DNA from 3 places in the Streptomyces sp. NPDC048111 genome. Region 1 is predicted to be linked to each of the others. Evidence: riboswitches for the same ligand, from Rfam matches in the RefSeq annotation. Region 1 holds a riboswitch; each other region holds the start of a gene.

Region 1 (9,202 bases):
CGAAACAGCCCCTGAGCTGCGCCTTCCCGCCCCTTGCCGCAGCATCTCCGCCCAGAACACTCATGACGTTCTGTACGTCCTGTACATTTTCGACAGAGGCTTCCGCAGCTCCCCCCGCCCCGTCGAGGAGAGGAACGTCATGACCCATCGCCCCGCCGCCCGCCAGGTGCTCCCGCAGTTCGAGGAACGCACCTCGTCGGGCATCCGCACCCTCGATCCGTACTCCAAGCTCTACGACGAGCGGATCGTCTTCCTCGGCACCCCGGTCGACGACGCCTGTGCCAACGATGTGATGGCCCAGCTCATGCACCTGGAGCACGCGGATCCCGACCGGGACGTCTCGCTCTACATCAACTCCCCCGGCGGCTCGCTGACCGCGATGACCGCGATCCACGACACGATGCGTTTCATCACCTGTGACGTGCAGACGTTCTGCCTGGGTCAGGTGAGTTCGGTGGCCGCGGTGCTGCTCGCGGCCGGCACGCCCGGCAAGCGGGCGGTCCAGCCCGCCTCACGGGTGCTGCTCCAGCAGCCGGCTTTGGACGAGCCGCTGCGCGGCCAGCCCTCCGACCTGGCGATCCAGGCGGCCGAAGTCCTGCGCGGACGAACGCTGTTGACCGAACTCCTGGCGCGCTACACCGGCAGGACCGCCGCACAGGTCGCCGCCGACATCGAGCGGGACGTGGTGTTCGACGCCGCGGGCGCGGTGGCGTACGGGCTCGCCGACCACGTCCTCGAAAGCCGCAAGACCTCACTGCGCGGGCGGTGAAGCGCCGTGCTGCCACCGGAACTTCCGCCCTTGCCCGCGCTCACCCGCGCCGAGGGCGAGTTCATCGACCGCTATCTCGAAGTGGTCGACCAGTTGGGCCGGATCAATCCGGCGCACGGCCACGACACCTACGGGGCGCTGCGGGCGGCCCAGGCGCTGGTCGGCCGGGCGGCCGCGCTGCGGGACGCCCTCACGCTGATGCATCTGCGCGGTGAGACGCGGGTGCACGCCTCCACGCTGACCCGGGCGCTGCGGATTCTGGACGGGGAACGGCGGGCGGGGCGGCTCACGGTGCCTCCGCGGTCGGCCTCCTGAAGGGGTGTGAGACACCGGGACGCGCCCGACACGCTCAGGGAGTCCGCGAAACGGACCAGACGGGCTACCCCCGTTCGGCCCACGGGCCTATCCGTTCAGTGACCCCAATGAGCCGCTCACGACCTGTGGACGGGGTGCTGAATCGATCCTTCCGTTGCAGGTAAAGGGCTCATCTGACCCGTTTGCCGCAATGGGGTGCCGGCCGTGTCCACCCGTTCGGCCCAGAGGTGCGCAGGCTCACAGAAAGCCGTTTTGATCCGGAAATCCGACAGTCGGTGCGTGAAGATCCCTGAGACGACAAGCCCCCGCCATACCGGCGGGGCGGTCCGGGCGGACGCCGAGTCCTGCCGCCGTCCCGGACGTCTGGTCGACAGGAGTGGACCGGCAGGAGTGGAGGACCCGAGTACTTCGGGACGGTCGAGACCCGGCCGTCCCTCGGGGTGAAGCCGCGCAGGCGGCCGGGCGTCTTCGCCGGCCCGAACCCGACAGGTCATCCTTCGCAGGCGGTTTGACGAAGGGTTGCGCATGACCGCGCAGACACACGTCCCGTCCCTGGCGGCCCGTCTGGGCACCGTCTGCGCCCTCACGCTCGCCGTGACGGGTGCGACGTCCCTGGCTCCGGGCGGCCCGCTGGAGGCCAACGCCGCCGCCGTGGCCGCGAGGGCGCTCCATGTGGCGGCGTCGAAGAAGGGCTCGCCCTATCAGTACGGGGCCTCGGGGCCCTCCCGCTTCGACTGCTCCGGGCTCACGCTCTACTCGTTCAAGGAGGCGGGCCGCCGGCTGCCGCGCTCGGCGCAGCAGCAGTACAACAGCTCCCGGCACGTCAGCGCCTCCACCCGCAAGGCGGGCGACCTGGTGTTCTTCCACTCCGGCACGAGGGTGTACCACGTGGGGATCTACGCGGGGAAGGACCGGATCTGGCACTCCCCCAAGACCGGCACGGTCGTCCGTCTCGAACGGATCTGGAGCAACAGCGTCTGGTACGGGCGGGTCGGCTGAGGGGCGACGGGTCCGGCGGCGGCGGGGGCGGGGGCGGGTCCAGGGGCGACGGGCCCGCCTAGCCGCTCTGGACCGACACGGTCCACGGCAGGGCGATCCAGACCGTCTTGCCGCCGTCCGCGGTGGGCGCGACCGAGAGGCGCCCGCCGGACTCGGCCGCGAGCCAGCGGATGATGACCATGCCGCGCCCGTTGTCCTGCTGCACGGCCGCGGGCAATCGTTTCGGCCAGCGCGGATGGCTGTCGGTGACGCCGATCCGCAGCTCCTCCTCGCGTTCGAGATGGACGTCCACGGTGAAGGTGGGCGACTGGCCGAAGGTGTGCTGGACGGCGTTGGTGGCGAGTTCCGAGACGATGAGGCGGACCGTGTCGGCCGCCTCGGCGTCGGGCGGCAGGCCCCAGTCGGTGAGAATCCCGGCGACGTACCGCCGTGCCGCGGACACCGAGGCGGGATCGCTCGGCAGAGTGACGGTTGCTTCGAGGTGGTCTGCCATGGCGACGCTGTCCCTTTCCCACCCGGGCCGGCTGGTCACTCGTGGCGTCGAGCGCTCGCGACGACGGTGTCGGCCTCGGATTGTGCTTCGCGCCAGAGTGCCACTCATCGTGCCGGTCTCGGGTGCGATCCACCAAGATATGCATATATCTGTCGCTCAAAGCGGTGAACTCTGCGACGGCAGACCGTATTTGGGCCCACACTTACCCCTCGCCGGAGGCGAAGGAGGCGGTCATGGGCCAGGGACCGGCGGTGCGCAGACGCAAGCTCGGTGAGGAGCTGCGCAAGCTGCGCGACCGGGCGGGTTTCACCAGCGGGGAGGCGGCCCTGCTGGTCGGCTGGCACCAGTCGAAGGTGAGCCGGATCGAGACCGGGCGCAGCGGCGTGAAGCCGGCGGACGTGGCCCGGCTGCTCGACGCGTACGGGGTGAACGACCGGCAACTGCGGTCGCTGCTGGGGGCGTTGGCGGATTCGGCCGACGGTGACGGGGCCGGCTGGGCGCAGGCGTACCGGGGGCTGCTGCCGCCGCAGTACCGCGACTTCATCAGTCTGGAGTCGCAGGCGCGCACGGCGCGCACGCTGGAGACCTCGGTGGTCCCGGGCCTGTTGCAGACGCCGGCGTACGCGCGGGCGGTCACGCGGGCGGCGCTCGCGGGGCTGCCGCCGGACAAGGTCGACTCGCTCGTGGAGGTGCGGATCGCCCGCCAGGAGGTGCTGAGGGCCGATCCGCCCCTGGTGCTCAGCGCGGTGCTCGACGAGGCGGTCCTGCGCCGCGGGGTCGGTGGCCGTGCGGCGATGCGGGAGCAGTTGCGGCATCTGCTCGACGTCGCCGCCCTGCCCCATGTGCGGCTCCAGGTGATCCCGTTCCGGACGGGCGGCTATGTCGGCCTCACGGGGCCTTTCATGATGTTTTCGTTTCCGGCCATTTCTGATCTGGATGTGGTTGTTATCGACCACTTGACGAGTAGCCTCTACCTCGAACGGAGAGAAGACCTTGAGGCGTACAGTGCCGCGGTCCAGACCGTTCAGGCACTCGCGCTTTCCTCCGAGGACTCGTTGGATCTCATCGCCAGGACCGCCCGGGAAGGACCGGGCCAGTCCGTGGCGAGTGGGGAGGCATGATGGCCGCACACCCTGCGCACGTTCCTTCCAGCACTTCCCTCACCGGTGTCACGTGGTGGCGCAGCAGCCGCAGCGTGGGCATGAACAACTGTGTCGAGACGGCCCGGCTCAATGGCGAGCTACTGGCCGTGCGCGACTCCCAACGGATCGGCGGGCCCGCGCTGCTCTTCGGCGCCCCCGCCTGGCACCGCTTCATCTCCGCTGTCAGCAACGGGGATTGACGCACCGTCACACAATGGGCGCGGTCCGCAGGATCGCGCCCACCGCCCTGTCCACCTGCTGTTCCGTCAGATCGGCGCGCGCGGTGAGCCGGATCCGCGAGATGCCGTCCGGCACCGACGGCGGCCGGAAGCAGCCCACCACCAGACCGGCCGCACGGCAGTCCGCCGCCCAGGCCACCGCGGCCTCCGGTGAGGGCGCGCGCACGGAGACGACCGCCGCGTCGGGGCGCACCGCCGCATGCCCCGCGGCGGTGATCCTGCCGTGCAGTTCGGCGGCGACCGCCCGGGCCCGGCCCGCCAACTCCGGTTCGGCGCGCAGCAGTCGAAGGGCGGCGAGCGCGCCCCCGGCCGCCGCGGGGGCGAGTCCGGTGTCGAAGATGAAGGTGCGGGCCGCGTTCACCAGGTGCCGGATGACCCGGGCGGGGCCCAGAACGGCGCCGCCCTGGCTGCCCAGCGACTTCGACAGGGTGACGGTGGCGACCACGTCGTCCGCGCCCGCGAGCCCCGCCGCGTGCAGCGCCCCGCGTCCCCCCTCGCCGAGCACGCCGAGCCCGTGCGCGTCGTCCACCACGAGGGCGGCCCCGAACTCCCGGCAGACCGAGGCCAGTTGACCGAGCGGCGCGGCGTCGCCGTCGACCGAGAACACCGAGTCCGACACGGCGAGGCCGGGGCCGCCGTGGGCGTCCAGGGCCTTGCGGACGGCCGCCGGCTCGGCGTGCGGCACGACCTCGGTACGGGCACGGGCCAGCCGGCAGCCGTCCACGATCGAGGCGTGGTTGCCCGCGTCGGAGACGATCAGCGAGCCGTGCGGGCCGAGTGCGGTGAGCGCCGCGAGGTTGGCCGCGTATCCCGAGGAGAAGACCAGGGCCGCCTCGAAGCCGCAGAACGCGGCGAGTTCGCGCTCCAGCTCGTCGTGCAGCGCGGTGGTGCCGGTGACCAGCCGGGAGCCGGTGGCGCCGGCGCCCCAGCGGTGGGCCGCGTCCACGGCCCCGGCGACGACCGCGGGGTGGCGGGTCAGGCCCAGGTAGTCGTTGCTCGCCAGGTCCAGGAGGTCCTGGTCCGCGGCGCGGGGCCGCAGGGTGCGGACCAGGCCGGCGCGCTCGCGGCGCTCGGATTCTCCGTCGATCCAGTCGAACGGCGCTCGCGGCATGATGGAGTCCCTTTTTGTAGGCTGCCGACAGACCCTAGCCGCAGCCATGGCCGGTCATGGTGTGGCGATGCACACACCTCAAACGGCCCGTGTTGTGGGATCCCTACCTTGGCCGCAGGCCGTGCCGTACGCGAAGATCGGCGCCATGGACCTGCTGAACACGCTGGTGGACAAGGGGCTGCGGCGCGAACTGCCGACCCGCGAAGAGGCGCTCGCCGTACTGGCGACCTCCGACGACGAACTTCTCGATGTGGTGGCCGCGGCCGGCAAGGTGCGCCGCCAGTGGTTCGGGCGCCGGGTGAAGCTCAACTATCTGGTCAACCTGAAGTCGGGCCTGTGCCCCGAGGACTGTTCGTACTGCTCCCAGCGGCTCGGCTCCAAGGCCGACATCCTGAAGTACACCTGGCTCAAGCCGGACGAGGCCTCCAAGGCGGCCGCCGCGGGCGTGGCCGGCGGTGCGAAGCGGGTCTGCCTGGTGGCCAGCGGCCGCGGCCCCACGGACCGCGACATCACCCGCGTCTCCGAGACCATCGAGGCGATCAAGGAGCAGAACGAGGGCGTGGAGGTCTGCGCCTGCCTCGGTCTGCTCTCCGACGGCCAGGCCGAGCGGCTGCGCGCGGCGGGCGCCGACGCCTACAACCACAACCTCAACACGTCCGAGGGGACGTACGGGGACATCACGACCACGCACACCTACCAGGACCGCGTGGACACCGTGACCAAGGCGCACGACGCGGGCCTCTCGGCCTGCTCGGGCCTGATCGCCGGCATGGGCGAGTCCGACGAGGACCTGGTGGACGTCGTCTTCTCGCTGCGCGAGCTCGACCCGGACTCGGTGCCGGTGAACTTCCTGATCCCGTTCGAGGGCACCCCGCTCGGCAAGGAGTGGAACCTCACCCCGCAGCGCTGTCTGCGCATCCTCGCCATGACCCGGTTCGTGTGCCCCGATGTCGAGGTGCGCCTGGCCGGTGGCCGCGAGGTGCACCTGCGCACGATGCAGCCGCTCGCGCTGCACCTGGTCAACTCGATCTTCCTGGGCGACTACCTGACCAGCGAGGGCCAGGCCGGCCAGGCCGACCTCGACATGATCGCGGACGCCGGTTTCGAGGTGGAGGGCGCGGGCACCACGACCCTGCCGCGCCACCGCGCCGACGCGCTCGCCGCCACGGGCTGCGGCAGCTCCCCGGCCGGCTGCGGTTCGCACGAGGACGGCGCCTGCGGCTCCCACGAGGGCGGCGGCTGCGGACCGTGCGGCGGCCACGAGGCTCCGGCGCTGCCCGAGCAGACGGCCCCCGCCGACCAGGCCCGTACCGATCTGGTGGCCGTCCGCCGCCGGGGCGCCGGAACGGACCTCGCCCCCAATGCCTGAGCACTCCCCCGCGGAACTGCTCGACCTGGACCGCCGGCACGTCTGGCACCCGTACGGCCCGATGCCCAACCGGCAGGAGCAGCTCCTGGTCGAGTCGGCGTCGGGCGTACGGCTGCGGCTGGCCGAACCGGCGCACGGGCAGCGCGAGTTGATCGACGGGATGTCGTCGTGGTGGTCGGCCGTGCACGGCTACAACCACCCGGTGCTCAACGAGGCGGCGCGTGGCCAGCTGGAGCGGATGAGCCATGTCATGTTCGGCGGGCTCACCCATGAGCCCGCCGTGCGGCTCGCCGCCCGGCTCGTGGAGATCACACCCGGGCCGCTCCAGCACGTCTTCCTCAGCGACTCGGGCTCGGTGGCCGTCGAGGTCGCCGTGAAGATGTGCCTGCAGTACTGGCGCTCGGTGGGACGGCCGGGCAAGCGGCGGCTGCTCACCTGGCGCGGCGGCTACCACGGCGACACCTGGCAGCCGATGTCGGTGTGCGACCCCGAGGGCGGGATGCACGAGCTGTGGCAGGGGGCGCTGCCCCGCCAGGTCTTCGTGGGCGCCCCGCCCGCGGAGTTCGACGAGGGATACGCCCAGGAGCTGCGCGAGGCGGTCGCGCGTCACGCGGACGAGCTGGCCGCGGTGATCGTGGAGCCGGTGGTGCAGGGCGCGGGCGGCATGCGCTTCCACGCGCCGCGCTATCTGCGGGTGCTGCGCGAGGCCTGCGACGAGCACGGCGTGCTGCTCGTCTTCGACGAGATCGCGTCCGGCTTCGGGCGGACCGGGGAGCTGTTCGCGGCCGACCACGCCCGCGTCGCCCCGGACGTGATGTGCGTGGGCAAGGCGCTCACCGGCGGCTATCTCTCGATGGCGGCGACGCTGTGCACCGGCCGGGTCGCCGAGGGCATCTCCTCGGGCGAGGTCCCGGTCCTCGCGCACGGGCCGACGTTCATGGGCAATCCGCTGGCCGCCTCGGTGGCGCTCGCCTCGATCGACCTGCTCCTCGGCCAGGACTGGCGGGGCGAGGTCAAGCGCATCGGGGCGGGGCTGCTCGACGGGCTCGGTGCGGCCCGCTCGATCGAGGGCGTCCGCGAGGTGCGGGTGCTCGGGGCCATCGGTGTCGTCCAGCTGGATCACGACGTGGACATGGCGGCGGCGACCGCCGCGGCGGTGCGCGAGGGCGTGTGGCTGCGGCCGTTCCGGGACCTGATCTACACCATGCCGCCCTATGTGACGGACGACGACGACCTGGCGCAGATCTGCCGCGCGGTGTGCGCGGCGGCGCGGGAGGGCTGAGATGACGATTCTGGTCGTGAGCGGAACGGGCACCGAGATCGGCAAGACGGTCACCACGGCGGCCGTCGCCGCCGTGGCGCTGGCCGGCGGCCGCTCGGTGGCCGTGCTCAAACCGGCACAGACAGGGGTCGCTCCGGGCGAGCCCGGTGATGTCTTCGAGGTGCGGCGGCTGGCCGGCGAGGCGGTGACCGGCGCCGAACTGGCCCGGTTCCCCGAGCCGTTGGCACCCGACACCGCGGCCCGGCGGGCCGGCATGAGGCCGGTGGGGCCGGAGGACGTGGCCGGGGCCGCGGCGAAGCTGGCCACCGAGCACGACCTGGTCCTGGTCGAGGGCGCGGGCGGCCTGCTCGTCCGCTTCGACGAACGGGGCGGCACCCTCGCGGACGCGGCCCGGCTGCTCGGCGCCCCGGTCCTGGTGGTGACGCCCGCCGGACTGGGCACACTCAACTCGACGGCCCTGACCGGCGAGGCCCTGCGGGCCCGGGACCTCGACTTCGCCGGGGTCGTCGTGGGCAGCTGGCCGGCCGAGCCCGACCTGGCCTCGCGGTGCAACCTCGCGGACCTTCCGGTGGTGGCCGGCGCGCCCCTGCTCGGCACCGTGCCCGAGGGCGCCGGACGACTGGCGCCCGCCGACTTCCGTACCCGAGCGGCCGGTTGGCTCGCCCCGGCGCTCGGCGGCGTTTGGAGTATCTGATGGCTGTGTTACGCGCCCGCATCGGGCAGCTCGTCGTGGACTGCGCGGATCCCGGGCGGCTCGCCCGGTTCTGGGCCGCACTGCTCGGCGGGCGGGCCGTGGTGCGAGACGCCGCGTGGGCGCACGTCGACCCGCCGGGCGCGGCGCGCCTCGCCTTCCAGCGGGTGCCGGAGGCCAAGGACGCCAAGAACCGGCTGCACCTGGACCTCGCGGTCGAGGACGTGCCCCGGGCCCGGGCGGCGGCCGTGCGGCGCGGCGCGGTGCCGGTCGGCCCGACCGTGACCGACGCGCAGGGCACCTTCCAGGTGATGCGGGATCCCGAGGGCAACGAGTTCTGCTTCGTGGCGGCCACCGACGGGTGAGCGTGCCGGGCGCGGGGACAATGGCGTTGAGGGGTGCCGGTGGGTCGCACGCCGACCGGCCGCGTCCGCCGCACGCCCCGCTCCGCCGCCCGAGGCTCAGGAGGTCCGACATGGCGCAGCGCACCACGATCGCCCCGGATGCCGTGCACCATCCCGTCTTCGCCCGCTTCTACGCCCGCTACAGCGAGGCCGTGGACCTGCGGGCCGGGATCTCGGCCCACCGCGCGGAACTGCTCACCGGGCTCTCGGGGCGCGTGATCGAGGTCGGCGCCGGGAACGGGCTCAACTTCGCGCACTACCCGGCCGCCGTCTGCGAGGTGGTGGCGCTCGAACCGGAGCGCACGCTGCGGCAGTTGGCGGTCCGCGCGGCCCTGCGGGCCGAGGTGCCGGTGGACGTGGTGCCGGGAGCGGCCGAGGCGCTGCCGGT
Region 2 (10,501 bases), on a different contig from region 1:
TCATCAGCGAGGTGGCGTCGGCCATCTTGCACTCGGTGTACCGCATCGCGGCCGGCGGGTCGTCGTTGCCCAGCGAGCCGAAGTTGCCGTGGCCGTTGACCAGCGGCAGCCGCATCGAGAACGGCTGCGCCATGCGCACCAGGGCGTCGTAGATCGAGGCGTCGCCGTGCGGGTGCAGCTTGCCCATCACCTCGCCGACGACCCGGGCGCACTTCACATAGCCGCGGTCGGGGCGCAGGCCCATCTCGTTCATCTGGTAGACGATGCGGCGCTGGACGGGCTTCATGCCGTCCCGCGCGTCCGGCAGGGCCCGCGAGTAGATCACGGAGTACGCGTACTCGAGGAAGGAGCCCTGCATCTCGTCGACGACGTCGATGTCGAGGATCCGCTCCTCGAAGTCGTCGGGCGGCGGCGGGGTCTTCGTGCTGCGGCGGGCCATCGCGGCTGCTGCTCCTTCACGTACCGGTCGGGTCTGGATCCGACCATTGTGGACCGTCCCACTGACAACGCCGACCGCGACCCGGGAACTTCGCCAGGTGCCCGCGCGCTTGCATACAGTGGCAGGACTTCAGCACGCAGGGCTTCCTCCGCCAGTACTTCACACAGCGGTACTGCACATCGCGAACGAAGGGACGTACATGCCCATGGGTCACACGGCCACAGCGCAGGCCGCCTCCGGCGGTCTGACGGCGACTGAGCACCGGCTGGCCAATGGCCTGCGCGTGGTGCTCTCCGAGGACCACCTGACCCCGGTCGCCGCGGTGTGCCTCTGGTACGACGTCGGCTCGCGCCACGAGGTCAAGGGCCGCACCGGCCTCGCCCACCTCTTCGAGCACCTCATGTTCCAGGGCTCCCAGCAGGTGCACGGCAACGGCCACTTCGAGCTGGTGCAGGGGGCGGGCGGTTCGCTGAACGGCACCACCAGCTTCGAGCGCACCAACTACTTCGAGACCATGCCCGCCCACCAGGTGGAGCTCGCGCTCTGGCTGGAGGCCGACCGCATGGGCTCGCTGCTCGCCGCGCTGGACGAGCAGTCCATGGAAAACCAGCGCGACGTCGTCAAGAACGAGCGCCGCCAGCGCTACGACAACGTGCCCTACGGCACCGCCTTCGAGAAGCTGACCGCGCTCGCCTACCCCGAGGGCCACCCCTACCACCACACCCCGATCGGCTCGATGGCCGACCTGGACGCGGCGACCCTGGACGACGCGCGGCAGTTCTTCCGCACGTACTACGCGCCCAACAACGCGGTGCTCTCCGTCGTCGGCGACATCGACCCCGAGCAGACGCTGGCCTGGGTGGAGAAGTACTTCGGGTCGATCCCCGGGCACGACGGCAAGCAGCCGCCGCGCGACGGCACGCTGCCCGACACCATCGGCGGCCAGCTGCGCGAGGTCGTCGAGGAGGACGTCCCGGCGCGCGCCCTGATGGCCGCCTACCGGCTGCCGCACGACGGCACCCGCGAGGCCGACGCGGCCGACCTGGCGCTGACCGTCCTCGGCGGCGGCGAGTCGTCCCGGCTGCACAACCGCCTGGTCCGCAGGGACCGCAGCGCGGTGGCGGCCGGCTTCGGCCTGCTGCGTCTGGCGGGCGCGCCCTCGCTCGGCTGGCTGGACGTCAAGACGTCCGCCGGCGTCGAGGTCGGCGCGATCGAGAGCGCGGTCGACGAGGAGCTCGCCCGGTTCGCCGCCGAGGGCCCGACCGCGGAGGAGATGGAGCGCGCTCAGGCCCAGTTGGAGCGCGAATGGCTCGACCGCCTGGGCACCGTGGCCGGCCGCGCCGACGAACTGTGCCGCTACGCCGTCCTGTTCGGGGACCCGCAGCTGGCCCTGACCGCCGTCGACCGCGTCCTGGAGATCACCGCCGACGAGGTCAAGGCGGTGGCCGCGGCGAAACTGCGCCCGGACAACCGGGCGGTCCTGGTGTACGAGCCCACCGCGGCCTCCGAGGCGGGCACCGAAGAGGAAGAAGGGGCGGGCCTGTGACGGACGCTGTCGTGACCATGGAGTTCCACCCGCAGCCGACCGCCGGCACCCCCACCCCGTGGGCCTTCCCGGCCCCCGAGCGCGGCACGCTGGCCAACGGCATGACCGTGCTGCGCTGCCACCGGCCCGGACAGCAGGTCGTGGCCGTCGAGATCTTCCTCGCGGCGCCCCTGGACGCCGAGCCGGAGGGCCTCGACGGCGTCGCCACGATCATGGCGAGGGCGCTGACCGAGGGCACCGACAAGCACTCGGCCGAGGAGTTCGCCGCCGAGCTGGAGCGCTGCGGCGCCACCCTCGACGCGCACGCCGACCACCCCGGCGTCCGGGTCTCCCTCGAAGTCCCCGTCTCCCGGCTCCCCAAGGCGCTCTCGCTGCTCGCCGAGGCGCTGCGGGCCCCCGCGTTCGCCGACGCCGAGATCGAGCGCCTGGTGGCCAACCGGCTCGACGAGATCCCGCACGAGCAGGCCAACCCGGCCCGCCGCGCGGCCAAGCAGCTCTCCAAGGAGCTCTTCCCGGCCGCCGCCCGCATCTCCCGGCCCCGCCAGGGCACCGAGGAGACCGTCGCCGCCATCGACGCGGCAGCGGTGCGCGCCTTCTACGACGCGCACGTGCGCCCCGCCACGACCGTCACCGTCGTGGTCGGCGACCTCGCGGGCACCGACCTGGACGCGATCCTCGCGGAGACCCTGGGCGACTGGAGCGGCGACACCGCCGAGCCGCGCCCCGTCCCGCCGATCACCGCCGACGACACCGGCCGGGTCGTCATCGTGGACCGGCCCGGCGCCGTCCAGACCCAGCTGCTCATCGGCCGCATCGGTCCCGACCGCCACGACCGCGTCTGGGCGGCCCAGGTGCTCGGCACGTACTGCCTGGGCGGCACCCTGACCTCCCGTCTGGACCGGGTGCTGCGCGAGGAGAAGGGCTACACGTACGGCGTGCGCTCCTTCGGCCAGGTGCTGCGCTCGGGGCCCGACGGCGGCGCCGCGATGCTGGCCATCAGCGGCTCGGTCGACACCCCCAACACCGGTCCCGCCCTCGACGACCTGTGGAAGGTGCTGCGCACCCTGGCCGCCGAGGGCCTCACGGACGCCGAGCGCGAGACGGCCGTGCAGAACCTGGTGGGCGTCGCCCCGCTCAAGTACGAGACGGCGGCGGCCGTCGCGGGCACGCTGGCCGACCAGGTCGAGCAGTTCCTGCCGGACGACTACCAGGCCCAGCTCTACGCCCAGCTCGCCGAGACCGGCACCGTGGAGGCGACGGCCGCGGTCGTCAACGCCTTCCCGGCCGACCGGCTGGTGACGGTCCTGGTGGGCGACGCGGCGCAGATCGCCGAGCCGGTGCGGGCGCTCGGCATCGGTGAAGTGAGCGTCGTCACCGGCTGATTGGGGCCGCGGGAGCCCGTCGGGGCGCCCGGGCCGGACAGGACGAAGGGGACCCCGGTGGCGGATGCGCCGCCGGGGTCCTCCCGTATGTCCGGTTTATTGGGGAGGTTGCCTGTCTGTCATGTGGCGTGCGCTACAAAAAGTGGCGTCTGTTTGGTGATTGAAAGATCAGCCGTTTAGCGTCAGTCCCGCTGTCCGTCTCGACCGTCGCAGCCGCGGCACCGGACAGTGATCGCCGAGTCCCCGTACGGCGCGAGCCAGGGGAGCCGGGGACCCATTCAGTCCCTGGGGTGAATCGGACGCCTCCGCCCGCGGAGGAGCCCGTAGGAGACCTTCCTGCTCCGAACCCGTCAGCTAACCCGGTAGGCGAGATGGAAGGAAAGGACACCGCCACTTCATGGCGTTCACCCGTGCCACCGGGAAGCATCGCGCGCCCAGCCGTATGACGCGCCGCAGCGCGAACATCGCGGGCATCGCCACCCTCGCCACCGCCGGCGTCGTGGGCACCCTCGCCTCCCCGGCCGTCGCCGCCCCGGCCCCCGCGACCGACACTGGTCTGACCCAGGCCATCGTCATCGGCGACTCCCTCGCCGATCAGCTCGGCGCCCAGGCCGACGCGCAGAAGCAGGCCGCCGTGAAGGCCGAGGCGAAGGCCGCGGCCGAGGCCGCCGCCAAGCGCGCGGCCGAGCAGCGCGTCAAGGAGGCCCGCGAGGCCAGGGAGCGCGCCGCACGCGAGGCCGAGCGCAAGCGCCTCAACAGCTTCGTCGCGCCGATCTCCGGCAGCTATGTGTCCACCGGCTACAAGACCGGCGGATCCCTGTGGTCCTCCGGCAGCCACACCGGCATCGACTTCCACGCGGGGATCGGCACCTCGGTGCACGCCGTGGGTCTGGGCACCGTGGTCGAGGCCGGCGACGGTGGCGCCTACGGCAACAACATCGTCATCCGGATGCACGACGGCACCTACACGCAGTACGGCCACCTCTCGGTCATCCAGGTCTCCGTCGGTCAGACCGTGGAGCCGGGCCAGCAGATCGCCCTCTCGGGCAACACCGGCAACACCACCGGCCCGCACCTCCACTTCGAGGCCCGCACCGGCCCGGACTACGGCTCGGACATCGACCCGATCGCCTACCTGCGCTCGCACGGCGTCACCGTCTGACGCGTCCCCCGCGCACACCGAAGGCCCCCGGCACGCCGCCGGGGGCCTTCGCGTTGGCCGGAAGGTATTCCTCGCCCGGATCCGTCATCCGGAATTAACACGGGCTGCCCTAAAGTCACCGGACCAGGCGTCGGACGACCGCCCTTCGCGGATTCAAGACGGAGGTTCGCCATGCGTATTCCCGCGCATTCGGTATGCACGGCCATACGCGACGACATCGTCGCGGGAGTGCACGAACGGGGCGTCCGGCTCACCGAGGAACTCCTGGCCCGCCGTTACGGCGTCTCGCGCGTACCGGTCCGCGAGGCCCTGCGCACGCTGGAGTCGGAGGGGTTCGTGACCACCCGCAGGCACGCCGGCGCCTGGGTGGCCGAGCCGAGCGAGACGGAGGCGGCCGATCTCCTCGAACTGCGCGCCCTGCTGGAGCCGTTGGCCGCCGCGCGGGCGGCCCGCCGGCGCACCGCGGCTCAACTCAAGGTCCTGCACGGCCTGGTGAGGCTGGGTCAGGAACGGGTGCGGCGCGGCCAGGAGGAGGATCTGCGGTCCCTCGACGGCTGGTTCCACGAGACCCTCGCCCAGGCCTGCGCCAGCCCCGGCCTCATCGCCCTGCTCACCCAGCTGCGGCACAAGACCGCGTGGATGTACGCCGTGGAGGTGGGGGAACCCCGCGAGACGTGGGCCGAGCGCGGCGCCCTCACCGACGCGGTCACCCGCGGCGACGCCGAACGGGCCCGAGCCCTCGCGGCCCGGCACGCCGAACGGTCCTTTTCGGCCCACCGGCTGCGCCCCGCACCGGCCGTGAGGACTTCGCAACACGACGACAACACGGCGGACGCCCGCGTTTGACGTGCCGGCCGTATACGAAGAAAAGAGCAGAGCCCGAGCGACCGTGGCCCCAGGGAATTCAGCGGCCCACTTTTCGGAATGCGGCGGCGCCGGCCGCTTCCGCTCAAGAACGAAAATGTCGTCCCGCAGAGACGGCCGAGGTTTTGGAGCGAGCACGGTCCGCGGGCGGGAGGGGGTTTTGGGGGCGCGGGGAACGGCGCGAGCAGCGCCCACGGCCCGCGGGCGAAAGGGGGTTTAAGGGGCGCGGGGAACGGCGCGAGCAGCGAGCACGGTCCGCGGGCGAGAGCGGGTTCGAGGGGCGCGGGGAACGGCGCAAGAAGCGACCACGGCCCGCAGACGGCCGAGGTCTTGGGGGGGGAGGCTCCCGAACGCCCCGGGAGGGCGCAAAAGACAGAAGGACCGCCGGGCCCAGACGGGCCCCGCGGTCCCCCGTGGAGACGCGGTCCTGACACCGACCAGACCCCGAGGGCCCGCCCGGAGCGGGATCAGACGGTCTCGGGAAGCTCCTCAAGACCTTCGGCGACCAGCTTGGCCAGCCGGTCGAGCGCGGCGTCCGCACCCTCGGCGTCGGAGGCCAGCACGATCTCCTCGCCGCCCTGCGCACCCAGGCCGAGCACCGCGAGCATGGACGCGGCGTTGACCGGGTTGCCGTCGGCCTTGGCGATGGTCATGGGGACTCCGGCAGCCGTGGCGGCACGGACGAAGATGGACGCGGGGCGGGCGTGCAGGCCCTCGGCCCAGCCGACGTTGACGCGGCGCTCAGCCATGGTGTTGCCCTTCGAAATCTCTGACGGTTGTCTAGACCAGTCTCTCATGCGGTGCGCGGTGCTCGTACCGACCTTGGGCCCGGACGCGCCGCCGATCGGCCCCCCTCACCTTGCCCCGGCCCGTACCGCCCCGCGACCCGTACGCTTTCGGTATGACGACGGCGTCCGACCCCGCGTACCCCGCTCACTGGGAGGCCGACGTGGTGCTGCGCGACGGCGGCACCGCGCGCATCAGGCCCATCACCACCGAGGACGCCGAGCGTCTCGTCTCGTTCTACGAACTGGTCTCGGACGAGTCGAAGTACTACCGCTTCTTCGCGCCCTACCCGCGCCTGTCCGCCAAGGACGTCCACCGCTTCACCCATCACGACTACGTCGACCGGGTGGGCCTGGCCGCGACCATCGGCGGAGAGTTCATCGCGACCGTCCGCTACGACCGGATCAATGCCCAGGGCCGGCCCGCCTCCGCCCCCGCCGACGAGGCCGAGGTCGCCTTCCTCGTCCAGGACGCCCACCAGGGCCGGGGCGTCGCCTCCACCCTGCTCGAACACATCGCGGCGGTCGCCCGTGAGCGCGGGATCAGGCGGTTCGCCGCCGAGGTGCTGCCCGCCAACAGCAAAATGATCAAGGTGTTCACGGACGCCGGCTATCAGCAGAAGCGCTCCTTCGAGGACGGCTCGGTCCGCCTCACCCTCGATCTGGAGCCCACCGCCGAGTCCCTCGCCGTGCAGCGCGCCCGCGAGCACCGCGCCGAGGCCCGCTCGGTGCAGCGCCTCCTGGCCCCCGGCTCGGTCGCGGTCATCGGCGCGGGGCGCGGGCCCGGCGGCGTCGGCCGCGCGGTGCTGCGCAACGTCCTGGACGCCGGATTCACCGGGCGCACGTACGCGGTGAACAAGGCGCTCGGCCCGGGCCGGCACGAGATCGAGGGCGTGCCCGCGTACGCCGGCGTCGGCGCGATCGGCGAACCCGTCGACCTCGCCGTCATCGCGGTGCCCGCCGAACGGGTGCCGGAGGCCGTCGCCGACTGCGGCGAGCACGGCGTCCAGAGCCTGGTGGTGCTCGCGGCCGAGTACGCGGAGAGCGGCGAGCGGGGCCGCGAGCGCCAGCGCGCCCTGGTCCGCCAGGCCCGCTCGTACGGGATGCGGCTGATCGGGCCCAACGCGTTCGGCATCATCAACACCGCCGAGGGGGTGCGCCTGAACGCCTCGCTCGCCCCCGAGGCGCCGCCCGCGGGGCGCATCGGCCTGTTCACCCAGTCGGGCGCGATCGGCATCGCGCTCCTGTCCGGTCTGTACCGGCGCGGCGCGGGCCTGTCCACGTTCATCTCGTCGGGCAACCGCGCCGACCTCTCCGGCAACGACTTCCTGCAGTACTGGTACGAGGACCCCGCCACCGACGTGGTGCTCCTGTACCTCGAATCCATCGGCAACCCGCGGAAGTTCACCCGCCTCGCAAGGCGCACGGCCGCCGCCAAGCCCGTCGTGGTCGTCAAGGGCGCCCGGCACAGCGGCACCACCCCGCCGGGCCACGCCGTCCCGGTGACGCGGGTGCCGGACGCCACCGTCTCGGCGCTGCTGCGCCAGGCGGGGGTCATCCTGGTCGGCACGGTCACCGAGCTCGTGGACGCCGGCCTGCTGCTCGCGGGCCAGCCGCTGCCGGCCGGGCCGAGGGTGGCGATCCTCGGCAACTCCGAATCGCTCGGTCTGCTCACCTACGACGCCTGCCTGACCGAGGGGCTGCGTCCGCTGCGGCCCCTCGACCTGACCACGGGGGCGACCCCGGCGGACTTCCGCGCGGCCCTCGCCGCCGCCCTCGCCGACGACGCGTGCGACGCGGTGGTGGTCACCGCGATCCCCTGGGTGGGCGAGAACGGGGCGATGGAGTCCGGCGACGGGCAGGTCCTCGCGGACGCCCTGCGCGAGGCGGCGGCGACGGCCCCGGCGAAGCCGGTCGCGGTGGTCCACGTGGAGATCGGCGGCCTCGCGGAGGCGCTGTCGGCCGCCGCCAGAACGGTGACCCGCAGCGCGCCCCAGCCGCCCGGCCCCACCCCTTCGGCTCGTGAGGAGCGGGAGCCCGGGGGCACCCCCGCCCCCGCCGACGGGTCGCCGGCCCCCGAGCCCCGGCCGCCCGTGACGTCCTTCGGCGCCTCGGCCGGCGGGTCTTCCGGCGGGCCGGGCGAGCGCGCCTCGGCCGGCGGGTCTTCCGGCGGGCCGAGCGAGCGCGCCTCGGCCGGCGGATCGGCCCGCGGATCCATCGGCGTCCCCGCCGACGGGCCGGGCGCAGGGACGCGCGTCACCCCAGCGGGCGGGCCGCCGCCGGGGCCCGCCGACACCCCTTCCGCCGGCCCGGGCGCCGACCCCGCGGCGCCCCGCGAGGCCTCCCGCATCCCCGCCTACCCCGCCGCCGAGCGGGCCGTCCGCGCGCTGGCCGAGGCCGTCCGCTACGCGCGCTGGCGCCGCGAGGCCGCCGAGCCCGGCCGGGCGGGGGAGTACGACGACATCGACGAGGCGGGGGCCGCCGCCCTGATCGAACGCCTCCTCGGCCCCGCCCCCGACCCCCGGGGCCTGACCCTCGCCGCCCCGGACGCCGAGGAACTGCTCGGCCGCTACGGCATCCCCGTGCGCCGCGCACTGCCCGCGCCCGACCCGGCGAGCGCCGCCGAAGCCGCCCGCCGGCTCGGCTACCCGGTCGCCCTCAAGACCACCGCCCCGCACCTGCGCCACCGCCCCGACCTCGGCGGCGTACGCCTCGACCTCGCCGACGAGCACCAACTCGCCCGCGCCTACGCCGAATTGACCGCGAGCCTCGGCAGGCCCGAGGAGCTGAGGCCGGTCGTGCAGGCCATGGTGGCGCGCGGGGTGGACACGGTGGTGCGCGCCTCGATCGACTCCGCGGTCGGCGCGGTGCTGTCCTTCGGCCTCGCGGGCGCCGCCTCCGAACTGCTCGGCGACACCGCGCACCGGCTCATTCCGGCCACCGACCGTGACGCCTCCGAGCTGCTGCGGTCCATCAGGACGGCCCCGCTCCTGTTCGGCTGGCGCGGCTCGGCGCCGGTCGACACCGCCGCCCTCGAAGAACTGCTGCTGCGGGTGTCGCGCCTGGTCGACGACCATCCCGAGGTGGTCGCGGTGGGCCTTGAGCCCGTCATCGTCGCCCAGCGGGGCCTGTCCGTGCTCGACGCGACCGTGCGCCTGGCCCCCGCCCCGCCCCGCACCGACCTGGGCCCCCGGCGCCTGCCCAGCTACTGAGGGCCGTCGGCCCTCGGCGGCAGCTTAAGATGGACCCCATGGCGAAGACCGGTACGACGACCCAGGGGCTCCGCGCGGCGATCGAGCGCAGCGGCTACTACCCGGCCCTCGTGGCCGAGGCGGTGGAGGCCGCTGTCGGCGGGGAGCCGATCGCGTCGTACCTGGTGCACCAGGAGACGACGTTCGACGCCAACGAGGTGCGCCGCCATGTGACGGTCCTCGTGCTCACGGACAACCGTTTCATCGTCAGCCACACCGACGAGCAGAACGCGGACACGAGTTCCCCCACGCCGTACGCCACCACCTCCACGGAGTCGGTGAAGCTCGGCCGGATCTCCTCGGTCGTGGTGAGCCGGGTGGTCGCCAACCCCGAGTCGTACACGCCGGGCACCCTGCCCCGCGAGGTCGTCCTGACCATCGGCTGGGGCGCGGTCGCCCGGATCGACCTGGAGCCCGCCGCCTGCGGCGACCCCAACTGCGACGCCGACCACGGCTACACCGGGAACTCGACGGCCGACGACCTGAGCCTGCGCGTCAGCGAGGCCGGCGACGGCCCCGACACCGTCCGCCAGACCCTGGCCTTCGCCCAGGCGCTGTCCGAGGCGACCGCGGCGACCGGCCGCTGATGGCCCAGCCCGCCTGGCAGGACCCCGAGCCCCTCGCCTTGGACACCGCTCCCGTCCCCGAGTACGGCACCGGCTCGCTCGCCGATCTGCTGCCCACCCTCGCGGCCGGGCAGGGCGTACCCGGCTGCGAGCAGCGGATCGCGGAGCTGACCCCGGCCGACCGCAACTGCGTCTTCCTGATCGACGGCCTCGGCTGGGAGCAGATCGGGGCCCACCCCGACGAGGCGCCCTATCTGCACTCCCTGCTCGCCACCTCGCGCGGCGGCACCGGGCGGCCCATCACGGCCGGCTTCCCGGCCACCACCGCGACCTCGCTCGCCTCGGTCGGCACCGGCCTGGCGCCCGGCGAGCACGGGCTGCCCGGCTACACCGTGCGCAACCCGGACACCGACGAGCTGATGAACCAGCTCCGCTGGAAACCCTGGAGCGACCCGCACGTCTGGCAGCCCTACCCCACCGTCTTCCAGCTGGCCGACCGGGCCGGA
Region 3 (10,501 bases), on a different contig from region 1:
GCTCCTGGAGACCGGGGTCGAGGAACTGCTGCGCTACGACGGGCCGGTGGAGCTGGCGACGTGGCGGTTCGCCACCGAGGCGCTCACGCTCGGCGGGCAGCACATCGCGGCCGGCGACCCCGTGCTGGTGGTGCTCGCCGCCGCCGACCGCGATCCGGAGCGCTTCGCCGAGCCGGACACCCTCGACCTCGGCCGCCGCGACAACCAGCACCTCGGATACGGCCACGGGATCCACTACTGCCTCGGTGCGCCGCTCGCCCGGCTCGAAGGACAGACCGCCCTCGCGACGCTGCTGCGCCGCCTTCCTGACCTGCGGCTGGCGGTGGAACCTGACGATTTGCGCTGGCGCGGCGGGCTCATCATGCGCGGACTGCGCACCCTGCCGGTCGAGTTCACGCCGCCGGGATGAAGATCGCCCGCGGTCACCGATCTGACGGCCCGTCAAGACTGTGACTTTTATGTGATCGCGGGTGCATCGACTTGTGACTGACGTTCGAGTACGGCTACGTTCACCGTTCATTCGGCTCAGCAGTCACACGGAAGGCCTCATTCATGCGCTCCGGGAATGGACGGCATCGTCGACCCCGTCAGGCACCCGCCCTCGTCGTAGCGGCGGGAGTGACCGGCTCGGCCCTCGCTCTTCCGCTGCTCGCCGCGACCGGCGCGAACGCCGCGGACGCGAACACCTGGAACCAGGTGGCCTCCTGCGAGTCCGGTGGCATGTGGAGCGCCGACTTCGGCAACGGCCTGTACGGCGGGCTCCAGTTCTCGCAGGCGACCTGGGAGGCGTACGGCGGCAACGAGTACGCCCAGCGCGCCGACCTCGCGAGCCGCGCCCAGCAGATAGCCGTGGCCGAGAAGGTGCTTGCGGCCAAGGGGCCCCAGGCCTTCGCGAACTGCGGCACCGCCGCCGGGCTCACCACGGGCGGCGGTTCGGCGGACGTGGACCCGGGCGTGCCCGACACCGGCACGACCGCCCCCACCGCCCCGCCGGCCAAGACCCCCGACGCCACCCCCGCCCCGGGCACCCCGACCCCGGCCACCCCGCCCCCCGGCGCCGCCCTGCCGGGCGACCCGGCCAAGTCCCCCGCGCCGTCCGCTTCCACCCCGGCCGGCGGCAAGCACCGCGGAACGCCCGCGCCGGAGGAGGGCAAGGGCACGACGCCCGGTGCCACGGGGTCGACCGCTCCGGGTGCTTCGGGTACCGCGGGCGGCTCGACGGCGCCGACGGGCCCGGCCGGCTCGAACGGGCCGGGCGATCCCAGCGGTTCGAACAATTCGGGCAACTCGGCCGATAGCCGCGATTCCGGACGCCACGCCTCGAGAGGTGACGACGCCTCACGTGAGAGCGGCAACACCCCGGCGGCCGACGGCGACTACACCGTCCGCCCCGGCGACAACCTCTCGGTCATCGCCGAGGCGAACAAGGTCGAGGGCGGCTGGCCCGCGCTCTACCACGCCAACGAGAAGCTGATCGGCACCGACCCGAACCTCATCCTGCCTGGCCAGAGCCTGGACCTGACGAAGGTGACGGGCGCTGCGGCGACCCCGAACTCGACGCCGAAGCAGGGTTAGTTCGCGGGGCTATGTCCGTTGTGTGCAAGTGAGACATGGGTCTCTTCGCCCCAACTGGCGTGTCCCGTCTGCCCGGTCCGTCCGCCCCGCCCCTCACCTGCGTAAACGCCCCTTCTGTGGCGGCAAGTAGGGGGGATTTCTCCCCGATGTGCGTCTTTGAACATTGGCGGGGCGTGTGTTTTCGTCGGACTCGCTCGTCACCGCGAGCCCCGTCGACCGAGCACGCCGAATCCTGCCGTCGGCCGATGGGAACAGTCGACGCTTATGCGCCGTAGGCAGGAGCGGGGGACCCAAGGTAAGTGCCGGGCCCGGCAGTTCACAGGACTGCCGCAACGGCTTGGGGTGAAGACGGACGCACCACGTCCGGCCGGGCAGCTCACGCCCGAACCCGACAGCTCACCTCGCAGGCGTCGGTGAGGAGAAACTCCATGCTGCTTTCCAGCAAGGGCAAGCACCGCCGCCCGTCCAAGGCCGTCCGTGTCGCCACGCTGGCCGGTGTCACCGGTGCCGTCGTCGCCGCCCCGCTGATGGCGGCCGGCAATGCCTCCGCCGCCTCCGTGTCGACCTGGGACGCCGTCGCCCAGTGCGAGTCCGGCGGCAACTGGTCCATCAACACCGGCAACGGCTACTACGGCGGCCTGCAGTTCTCGCAGTCCTCCTGGGCCGCCGCCGGCGGCACCCAGTACGCCGCGCGCGCCGACCTCGCCACCAAGGGCCAGCAGATCGCCGCCGCCGAGAAGCTGCTCGCGATCCAGGGCCCGGGTGCCTGGTCCTGCGCCGGCGCCGGCAACCTGACGTCCGGCGGCGCCAAGGCCGACGTCGACACCTCCGGCTCGTCCTCTTCTTCGAAGTCCTCGAAGCCCAAGCAGGCCAAGCCGCAGCAGAAGACGCAGCGCGCCGAGTCCGCCCCCAAGGCCAGCCGCAGCGAGCAGCGCAGCGAGCCGGTCAAGCAGGGCGACGGCGAATACACCGTCAAGTCCGGCGACACCCTCGGCACCATCGCGACCGCCAACCACACCAAGGGCGGCTGGCAGCACCTGTTCGACCTGAACAAGAACATCGTCAAGGACGCGAACCTGATCTTCCCGGGCCAGAAGCTGCACCTCGGCTGAGACCGGTAGCCCTCGGGCCGCCCCGGCCCGGCGCGCATGTCCCCCGTGCGCGCCGGGCCGGGGTTTTCGCTGTTACCGGACAGTAGTCTTGTGGTCGTTTGCCCGGGAATCCAGGCCATTGGGCCCTTTTTCGTCCCAGGAGGCGGGCACTCGGCTGGCCGGAGCCCCGGAGCCGGTTAGGCTCTTGTCGCAAGGCGAAGCGACCCCGCATGTCCCTGCACTGCTTGCGTCACATCTAGCGTCACATCCCAGAAGGAGATGCTCGTGCCGTCCATCGACGTCGTCGTAGCCCGGGAAATCCTGGACTCCCGAGGCAACCCCACGGTCGAGGTCGAGGTCGGCCTCGACGACGGCAGCACCGGCCGTGCTGCAGTTCCGTCCGGCGCCTCCACCGGTGCCTTCGAGGCCATCGAGCTCCGCGACGGAGACCCCAACCGCTACGGCGGCAAGGGTGTCGAGAAGGCCGTCCTCGCCGTCATCGAGCAGATCGGCCCGGAGCTCGTCGGCTACGACGCCACCGAGCAGCGCCTGATCGACCAGGCCATGTTCGACCTGGACGCCACGGACAACAAGGGCTCGCTCGGCGCCAACGCCATCCTCGGTGTCTCGCTCGCCGTCGCGCACGCCGCCTCCGAGGCCAGCGACCTGCCGCTGTTCCGCTACCTGGGCGGCCCGAACGCGCACCTGCTGCCCGTCCCGATGATGAACATCCTCAACGGTGGGTCGCACGCCGACTCCAACGTCGACATCCAGGAGTTCATGATCGCGCCGATCGGCGCGGAGTCCTTCTCCGAGGCCCTTCGCTGGGGTGCCGAGGTCTACCACACGCTCAAGGGCGTCCTGAAGCGCAAGGGCCTGTCCACCGGCCTCGGCGACGAGGGCGGCTTCGCGCCGAACCTGGAGTCCAACCGCGCCGCCCTCGACCTCATCGTCGAGGCCGTCAAGGAAGCCGGCTACGTCCCGGGCAAGGACATCGCGCTCGCGCTCGACGTCGCCGCGTCCGAGTTCTACAAGGACGGCAAGTACGAGTTCGAGGGCAAGTCCCGCTCGGCCGCCGAGATGACCGAGTACTACGAGGAGCTCGTCTCCGCGTACCCGCTGGTCTCCATCGAGGACCCGCTGTTCGAGGACGACTGGGCCGGCTGGAACACCATCACCTCGCGTCTGGGCTCCAAGGTCCAGATCGTCGGTGACGACCTGTTCGTGACCAACCCCGAGCGCCTGGCCCGTGGCATCGAGGAGGGCTCGGCCAACGCCCTGCTCGTCAAGGTCAACCAGATCGGCTCGCTGACCGAGACGCTGGACGCCGTCGAGATGGCCCAGCGCAACGGCTTCAAGTGCATGATGTCCCACCGCTCCGGCGAGACCGAGGACGTCACCATCGCCGACCTCGCCGTCGCGGTGAACTGCGGCCAGATCAAGACCGGCGCCCCGGCCCGCTCGGACCGCGTCGCCAAGTACAACCAGCTGCTGCGCATCGAGGAGATCCTCGACGACGCCGCGGTGTACGCGGGCCGCAGCGCGTTCCCCCGCTTCAAGGGCTGAGCAGCCCGACCGGCTGAGCAGCCTGTCCGGCTGAGCAGCCTGTCCGGCTGAGCAGCATCAACGGCTGACGCCCTAGCCAGTCGTCCGTACGTCCCCGGCCGCGGTCCCGTACCGTGTCCGGGGACGTACGTGTGTGAAGGGGAGGCGGGAGACGATGGGCAACGACGCCGAGGTCAAGGACCGCGACCGGTTCTCCACCGCGGCCCGGCTCAAGGTGCTCGGCGAGCAGACCGCGGCCCGTGTCTACCGCTCGCAGCGCAAGCGCCAGGCCCGCCGCTCGCGGCTCACCGGCCGGGCCGCGCTGCTCGCGCTCGTCATGTGCTCGCTGATCGTCGCGCTCGCCTACCCCATGCGGCAGTACGTGTCGCAGCGCGGCGACATCTCCGACCAGCAGCGCAAGGCCGCCGACGCCCGCGAGGCCGTCGAGCGGCTGCGGGACGAGAAGGCGCGGCTCCAGGACGACGCGTACATCGAGAAGCTGGCCCGCGAGCACCTGCACATGCAGTTCCCGGGCGAGACCGGCTTCACCGTCGTCGACCCGGGCGCCGCCGACAAGCACCGCGAGGACAAGGGCGCCACCGGCCGCGCCTGGCACTCCAACCTCTGGGACGGCGTCGACAAGGCCGACCGTTCCGCCAACTGACCACCGCTAGCGATAGAGACTGACCCAGGCATGGAAACGCCCCCGCCCCAGACCGTACGCACCGAGCCCACCGACGCGGACATCGCCGCCTTCAAGCAGCAGCTGGGCCGCCCGCCGCGCGGTCTGCGCGCCATCGCGCACCGCTGCCCCTGCGGCAACCCCGACGTCGTCGAGACGGCCCCGCGTCTGGAGGACGGCACGCCGTTCCCGACGACGTACTACCTGACGTGCCCGCGGGCCGCGTCGGCCATCGGCACCCTTGAGGCCAACGGCGTCATGAAGGAGATGACGGAGCGTCTGGCGAGCGACCCCGAGCTCGCCGCCGCCTACCGCGCGGCCCACGAGGACTACATCGCGCGCCGCGACGCCATCGAGGTCCTGGAGGGCTTCCCCAGCGCGGGCGGCATGCCGGACCGGGTCAAGTGCCTGCACGTCCTGGTGGGCCACTCGCTGGCCGCCGGGCCCGGCGTGAACCCGCTGGGCGACGAGGCCATCGCGATGCTGCCCGAGTGGTGGGCCAAGGGCCCGTGCGTGACGCCGTGCGGCGAGGAGGGCGAGAAGTGACCCGGGTCGCCGCCGTCGACTGCGGCACCAACTCCATCCGCCTGCTCGTCGCCGACGCCGACCCGGTGACCGGCGAGATCACCGACCTCGACCGGCGCATGACCATCGTGCGGCTCGGCCAGGGCGTGGACCGCACCGGCCGGCTCGCCCCCGAGGCGCTGGAGCGCACGTTCGCCGCCTGCCGCGAATACGCCGCCGTGATCAAGGAGTTGGGTGCCGAGCGCATCCGGTTCGTGGCCACCTCCGCCTCGCGCGACGCCGAGAACCGGGACGACTTCGTGCGCGGGGTCGTCGACATCCTGGGCGTCGAGCCCGAGGTGATCTCCGGTGACCAGGAGGCCGCGTTCTCCTTCACCGGCGCCACCAAGGAACTGAACGGCGGCGGCGACTACCTGGTGGTCGACATCGGCGGCGGCTCCACCGAGTTCGTCGTCGGCTCCACCGGCGTCGAGGCCGCCCGCTCCGTCGACATCGGCTGTGTGCGGATGACCGAGCGCCACCACCCCGGCGACCCGGCGACGCCCGAGCAGATCGCCGCGATCCGGGCCGACATCGAGGCCGCCCTCGACCTCGCCGAGCAGAGCGTGCCGCTGCGCGAGCCGCGCACCCTGGTGGGCCTCGCGGGCTCGGTGACCACCGTCGCCGCGATCGCGCTCGGCCTGGACGGCTACGACTCCGCCGCCATCCACCATTCACGCATCTCTCACGACGACGTCGCCGCGGTCACCGAGCGCCTGCTCGCCTCCACGCACGAGGAGCGCACCGCCATCCCCGTGCTGCACCCCGGCCGCGTCGATGTGATCGCGGCCGGCGCGCTGGTCCTGCTGGCCGTCATGGAGCGCACCGGGGCGCGGGAGGTCGTGGTCAGCGAGCACGACATTCTGGACGGAATCGCCTGGTCGATCGCCTGATCGCGGTCCCCGGAGGCGCTCGTGGACCGGTCGCGCGAAAAGGTTCGTGAAGTTCTTCACAAGGATTCGGGGCCCCCGGGCCGAAGAAAGTGCTCCCAGGACCGCTTTCTGAGGCGCGGGGGCCCCATCCGCAGGGGATCCAGACGGTGACGGCCGGGCGACGCCTGCGAATCCTGCGGGGGTGGTCCAGTCGGCCCCAGGCCGTACGGGCCAGTTCAGAGGGGGTGAGCAACGATCTCGCCCGGCCCGTGGTTCCCCCGCGCCACCATGACCTCGGTCACGTGGGCCGCGCAGTGTAGCAGAGGCCCTTGCGATCCTTGTGAAGGGGCGCACGAGCAGGGGTCCACGAGCGGGTGGATACTCGATGGCATGAGCACCACGGAGCGTCCCAGGATCCTCGTAGTAGGTGGCGGGTACGTAGGCCTGTACGCAGCGCGACGCATTCTCAAGAAGATGCGTTACGCGGAAGCGACCGTCACGGTCGTCGACCCGCGCTCGTACATGACGTACCAGCCCTTCCTCCCCGAAGCCGCCGCAGGCAGCATCTCGCCGCGTCACGTCGTCGTCCCGCTGCGACGCGTCGTGCGCGGAGCCGAGGTGCTCACCGGCCGGGTCACCAGCATCGATCAGGACCGCAAGGTCGCCACGGTCGCGCCGCTCGTCGGCGAGGCCTACGAGCTGCCCTTCGACTACCTGGTCATCGCGATGGGTGCGGTCTCCCGCACCTTCCCGATCCCCGGCCTCGCCGAGCAGGGCATCGGCATGAAGGGCGTGGAAGAGGCCATCGGCCTGCGCAACCACGTTCTGGAGCAGCTCGACAAGGCCGACTCCACCACGGACGAGGACGTCCGCCGCAAGGCGCTGACCTTCGTCTTCGTGGGTGGCGGCTTCGCCGGCGCCGAGACCATAGGCGAGGTGGAGGACATGGCCCGCGACGCGGCCAAGTACTACACCAACGTCAAGCGCGAGGACATGCGCTTCATCCTGGTCGACGCCGCCGACAAGATCCTCCCCGAGGTCGGCCCGGAACTCGGCCGCTGGGGCAAGGAGCACCTCGAGGGCCGCGGTGTCGAGATCTACCTCTCGACCTCCATGGACTCCTGCGTCGACGGCCACGTCGTGCTGAAGAACGGCCTCGAGGTCGACTCCAACACCATCGTGTGGACCGCGGGCGTCAAGCCCAACCCGGCGCTCTCCCGCTTCGGCCTCCCGCTCGGCCCGCGCGGCCACGTGGACGCCCAGCCGACGCTCCAGGTCACCGGCACCGACTACATCTGGGCCGCCGGCGACAACGCCCAGGTCCCCGACCTCGCCTCGCGCAAGGCCGGTGTCGAGAACGCCTGGTGCCCGCCGAACGCCCAGCACGCGCTGCGCCAGGCCAAGGTCCTCGGCGACAACGTGGTCTCCGGCATGCGGGGCTTCCCGCAGAAGGAGTACGCGCACGCCAACAAGGGTGCGGTGGCCGGTCTCGGCCTCCACAAGGGCGTCGCGATGATCGTCATGGGCAAGATGAAGATCAAGCTCAAGGGCCGGCTCGCCTGGTACATGCACCGTGGCTACCACGGTCTGGCCGTCCCGACCTGGAACCGCAAGATCCGCGTGATCGCCGACTGGACGCTCGCGATGTTCCTCAAGCGCGAGGTCGTCTCCCTGGGCGCCATGGAGACCCCGCGCGAGGAGTTCTACGAGGCGGCCAAGCCGGCTCCGGTTCCCGCGGCCAAGGTCGAGGAGAAGACGGAGCAGAAGGCCAAGGCCTCCTAGCTCCCGCGGCAGTACCAGCAGGACCCAGCAGTACCCCGAAGGGGCCGTCCGCCATCCGTGGTGCGGGCGGCCCCTTCGGCGTGCCCGGGGCCCGGCGCGGGGCGTCCGCGGCACCGGGCCCGTCCTGACGCGGGCCCGGCGCGAGCCGCGTGCGGACCGGCGCGGGAGACGCGGAGACCGGCTTCCGGCCAAAAAGATGGTGTATGCAGCCACCCTGTCACTCCCCTGCGCGCTAGCGGGATTGCCGGGCGCACGGGCACTGTTGTGCAGGGTGCTGGGACATTTCTGCGAGGCACGGAGGTGTGCACGATGGCCGACGCGGCGCTACGGCTGACCGCTCTTGCCGAGGACTTGCTGGGGGAGGCCCTGCCCGTACGGATCCGGGCCTGGGACGGCAGCGAGGCGGGCCCGCCCGGCGCACCGGTCCTCGTCGTACGCCACCGGCGCGCCCTGCGCCGCCTGCTGTGGAAGCCGGGCGAACTGGGCCTGGCCCGCGCCTGGGTGGCCGGCGAGCTCGACATCGAAGGTGATCTGTACGGCGCCCTCGACCTGCTCGCCGGGCTGATCTGGGAGCGCGGCGACTCCACGGACTCCGTCCATCCGGTGCGCGACCCCAGAATGCGCGCCGCCGCCAAGGCCCTCGTCCGGCTGGGCGGCGCCCTGCCCCCGCCGGCCCCGCCCGCCGAGGAGATGCGGCGCCCCGCCGGCCGGCGCCACACCAAGCGCCGCGACAAGGACGCGATCAGCCACCACTACGACGTCGGCAACGACTTCTACGAGCTGGTGCTCGGCCCCTCGATGGTCTACTCGTGCGCCTACTGGGAGAGCCGGGACTCCACTCTTGAGGAGGCCCAGCGCGCCAAACTCGACCTGGTCTGCCGCAAGTTGGGCCTCAAGGAGGGCGACCGGCTGCTCGACGTCGGCTGCGGCTGGGGCTCGATGGCCATCCACGCGGCCCGGGAGTACGGCGCCCGCGTCGTCGGCATCACGCTCTCGCGCGAGCAGGCCGCGTACGCCCGCAAGCGCATCGCCGAGGAGGGGCTGACCGACCGTATCGAGATCCGCGTCCAGGACTACCGGGACGTCAAGGACGGTCCCTACGACGCCATTTCCTCCATCGGGATGGCCGAGCACGTCGGCTCGGTGCGGTACGCGGAGTACGCGGACATCCTGTACGCCCTGCTCACGGAGGGCGGCCGGCTGCTCAACCACCAGATCGCCCGGCGCCCCGAACGGGACGAATCGGCGTACCACGTCGACGAGTTCATCGACCGGTACGTCTTTCCCGACGGCGAACTCGCCCCGGTGGGCCGCACCCTGGCCATCCTGGAGGAGGCCGGGTTCGAGGCCCGCGACGTCGAACCCATCCGGGAACACTACGCCCTGACGCTCCGTCAGTGGGTGGCCAACCTGGAGTCCGACTGGCCCCGCGCGCTGCGCCGCACCACCCCCGGACGGGCCCGCATCTGGCGGCTCTACATGGCGGCCTCGGCGCTCTCCTTCGAACGCAACCGGATCGGCGTCAACCAGATCCTGGCGGTCAAGACCCCGCCGGGCGGCGCCTCGGGGATGCCGCTGCGGGCGCGCACCTGGAACTGACCCCGGGCCCGGACCGCCGGACGGTGAAGGGCCCGGGAGGAAGCCTCCCGGGCCCTTCAACTGCCATATGCGTTCAGCGGGTCGGTGCTATTCCGTCTTGATGGCGGTCAGCATGTTGAGCCGCGCGGCGCTGCGGGCCGGCCACATGGCGGCGAGCACACCGACCAGGGCGGCGAGCAGCAGGAAGATGCCGATCCGGTCCCACGGGATGACCAGGGCGTAGTTCGGGATGGACTTCTTGATCGTCTGCCCGATGGCCCAGGCGAGGAAGGAGCCGAGACCCACGCCGATCACCGCGCCGAAGAGCGAGATGACGACGGCCTCCAGACGGATCATGGTCTTGACCCGCCCGCGGTCCAGACCGATCGCCCGCAGCATGCCGATCTCCTGCTGGCGCTCGAACACCGACATCGCGAGGGTGTTCACGACGCCGAGGACGGCGATGATCAGGGCCATCGCGAGCAGCCCGTACATGATGTTCAGCAGCGTGTTGATCATGCCGCCGAAGGTGTTGCGGATGTCCTGCTGGTCCATGATGCTGATCGCCGGGTTGTCACCGAGCGCGCTGACCAGGGCCTTCTCGTTGGCGCTGGTGGCGCCGCCGTCCGTCTTGACGAAGACCTGCGGCATGTAGGGCTGGGTGTCGTGCTGGTCGGTCAGGCTGGTCGGCGCGAGAACGGTGTTCAGGAACTCGTTCTTCTTGAAGACCGCGCCGATCGTCAGCTGACCCTTCTTCTTGTCGCTGAACTCGACCGGGAGCCGGGCGCCGGGCTTCCAGCCGTGCTTGGCGG

The links. Region 1 has a riboswitch for cyclic di-AMP ahead of ACGF3I_RS04170 (C40 family peptidase). Riboswitches for the same ligand answer to the same signal wherever they lie in the genome.
Region 2: linked by a shared signal. The riboswitch ahead of ACGF3I_RS10750 (M23 family metallopeptidase) and the one ahead of ACGF3I_RS04170 (C40 family peptidase) in region 1 are both predicted to bind cyclic di-AMP.
Region 3: linked by a shared signal. The riboswitch ahead of ACGF3I_RS30905 (transglycosylase family protein) and the one ahead of ACGF3I_RS04170 (C40 family peptidase) in region 1 are both predicted to bind cyclic di-AMP.

The regions. Positions count from the first base shown of each region.
Region 1 is NZ_JBIDBD010000001.1:940,682-949,883, forward strand. Features, by position in the region: gene ACGF3I_RS04160 (ATP-dependent Clp protease proteolytic subunit) at 140-769, shown strand; gene ACGF3I_RS04165 (hypothetical protein) at 776-1,084, shown strand; cyclic di-AMP (ydaO/yuaA leader) riboswitch at 1,410-1,605, shown strand; gene ACGF3I_RS04170 (C40 family peptidase) at 1,610-2,083, shown strand; gene ACGF3I_RS04175 (ATP-binding protein) at 2,142-2,576, opposite strand; gene ACGF3I_RS04180 (helix-turn-helix domain-containing protein) at 2,810-3,697, shown strand; gene ACGF3I_RS04185 (DUF397 domain-containing protein) at 3,697-3,918, shown strand; gene ACGF3I_RS04190 (8-amino-7-oxononanoate synthase) at 3,926-5,068, opposite strand; gene bioB (biotin synthase BioB) at 5,214-6,437, shown strand; gene ACGF3I_RS04200 (adenosylmethionine--8-amino-7-oxononanoate transaminase) at 6,430-7,719, shown strand; gene bioD (dethiobiotin synthase) at 7,721-8,413, shown strand; gene ACGF3I_RS04210 (VOC family protein) at 8,413-8,775, shown strand; gene ACGF3I_RS04215 (class I SAM-dependent methyltransferase) at 8,886-9,202, shown strand, end outside.
Region 2 is NZ_JBIDBD010000004.1:119,222-129,722, forward strand. Features, by position in the region: gene ACGF3I_RS10735 (DNA topoisomerase (ATP-hydrolyzing) subunit A) at 1-439, opposite strand, end outside; gene ACGF3I_RS10740 (M16 family metallopeptidase) at 639-1,985, shown strand; gene ACGF3I_RS10745 (M16 family metallopeptidase) at 2,003-3,367, shown strand; cyclic di-AMP (ydaO/yuaA leader) riboswitch at 3,591-3,751, shown strand; gene ACGF3I_RS10750 (M23 family metallopeptidase) at 3,765-4,529, shown strand; gene ACGF3I_RS10755 (GntR family transcriptional regulator) at 4,701-5,375, shown strand; gene ACGF3I_RS10760 (HPr family phosphocarrier protein) at 5,861-6,142, opposite strand; gene ACGF3I_RS10765 (GNAT family N-acetyltransferase) at 6,295-9,390, shown strand; gene ACGF3I_RS10770 (DUF5998 family protein) at 9,429-10,016, shown strand; gene ACGF3I_RS10775 (alkaline phosphatase family protein) at 10,016-10,501, shown strand, end outside.
Region 3 is NZ_JBIDBD010000033.1:1,276-11,776, forward strand. Features, by position in the region: gene ACGF3I_RS30895 (cytochrome P450) at 1-409, shown strand, start outside; gene ACGF3I_RS30900 (transglycosylase family protein) at 619-1,575, shown strand; cyclic di-AMP (ydaO/yuaA leader) riboswitch at 1,833-2,000, shown strand; gene ACGF3I_RS30905 (transglycosylase family protein) at 2,004-2,687, shown strand; gene eno (phosphopyruvate hydratase) at 2,946-4,232, shown strand; gene ACGF3I_RS30915 (septum formation initiator family protein) at 4,387-4,875, shown strand; gene ACGF3I_RS30920 (DUF501 domain-containing protein) at 4,906-5,439, shown strand; gene ACGF3I_RS30925 (exopolyphosphatase) at 5,436-6,350, shown strand; gene ACGF3I_RS30930 (NAD(P)/FAD-dependent oxidoreductase) at 6,720-8,111, shown strand; gene ACGF3I_RS30935 (class I SAM-dependent methyltransferase) at 8,421-9,710, shown strand; gene ACGF3I_RS30940 (ABC transporter permease) at 9,798-10,501, opposite strand, start outside.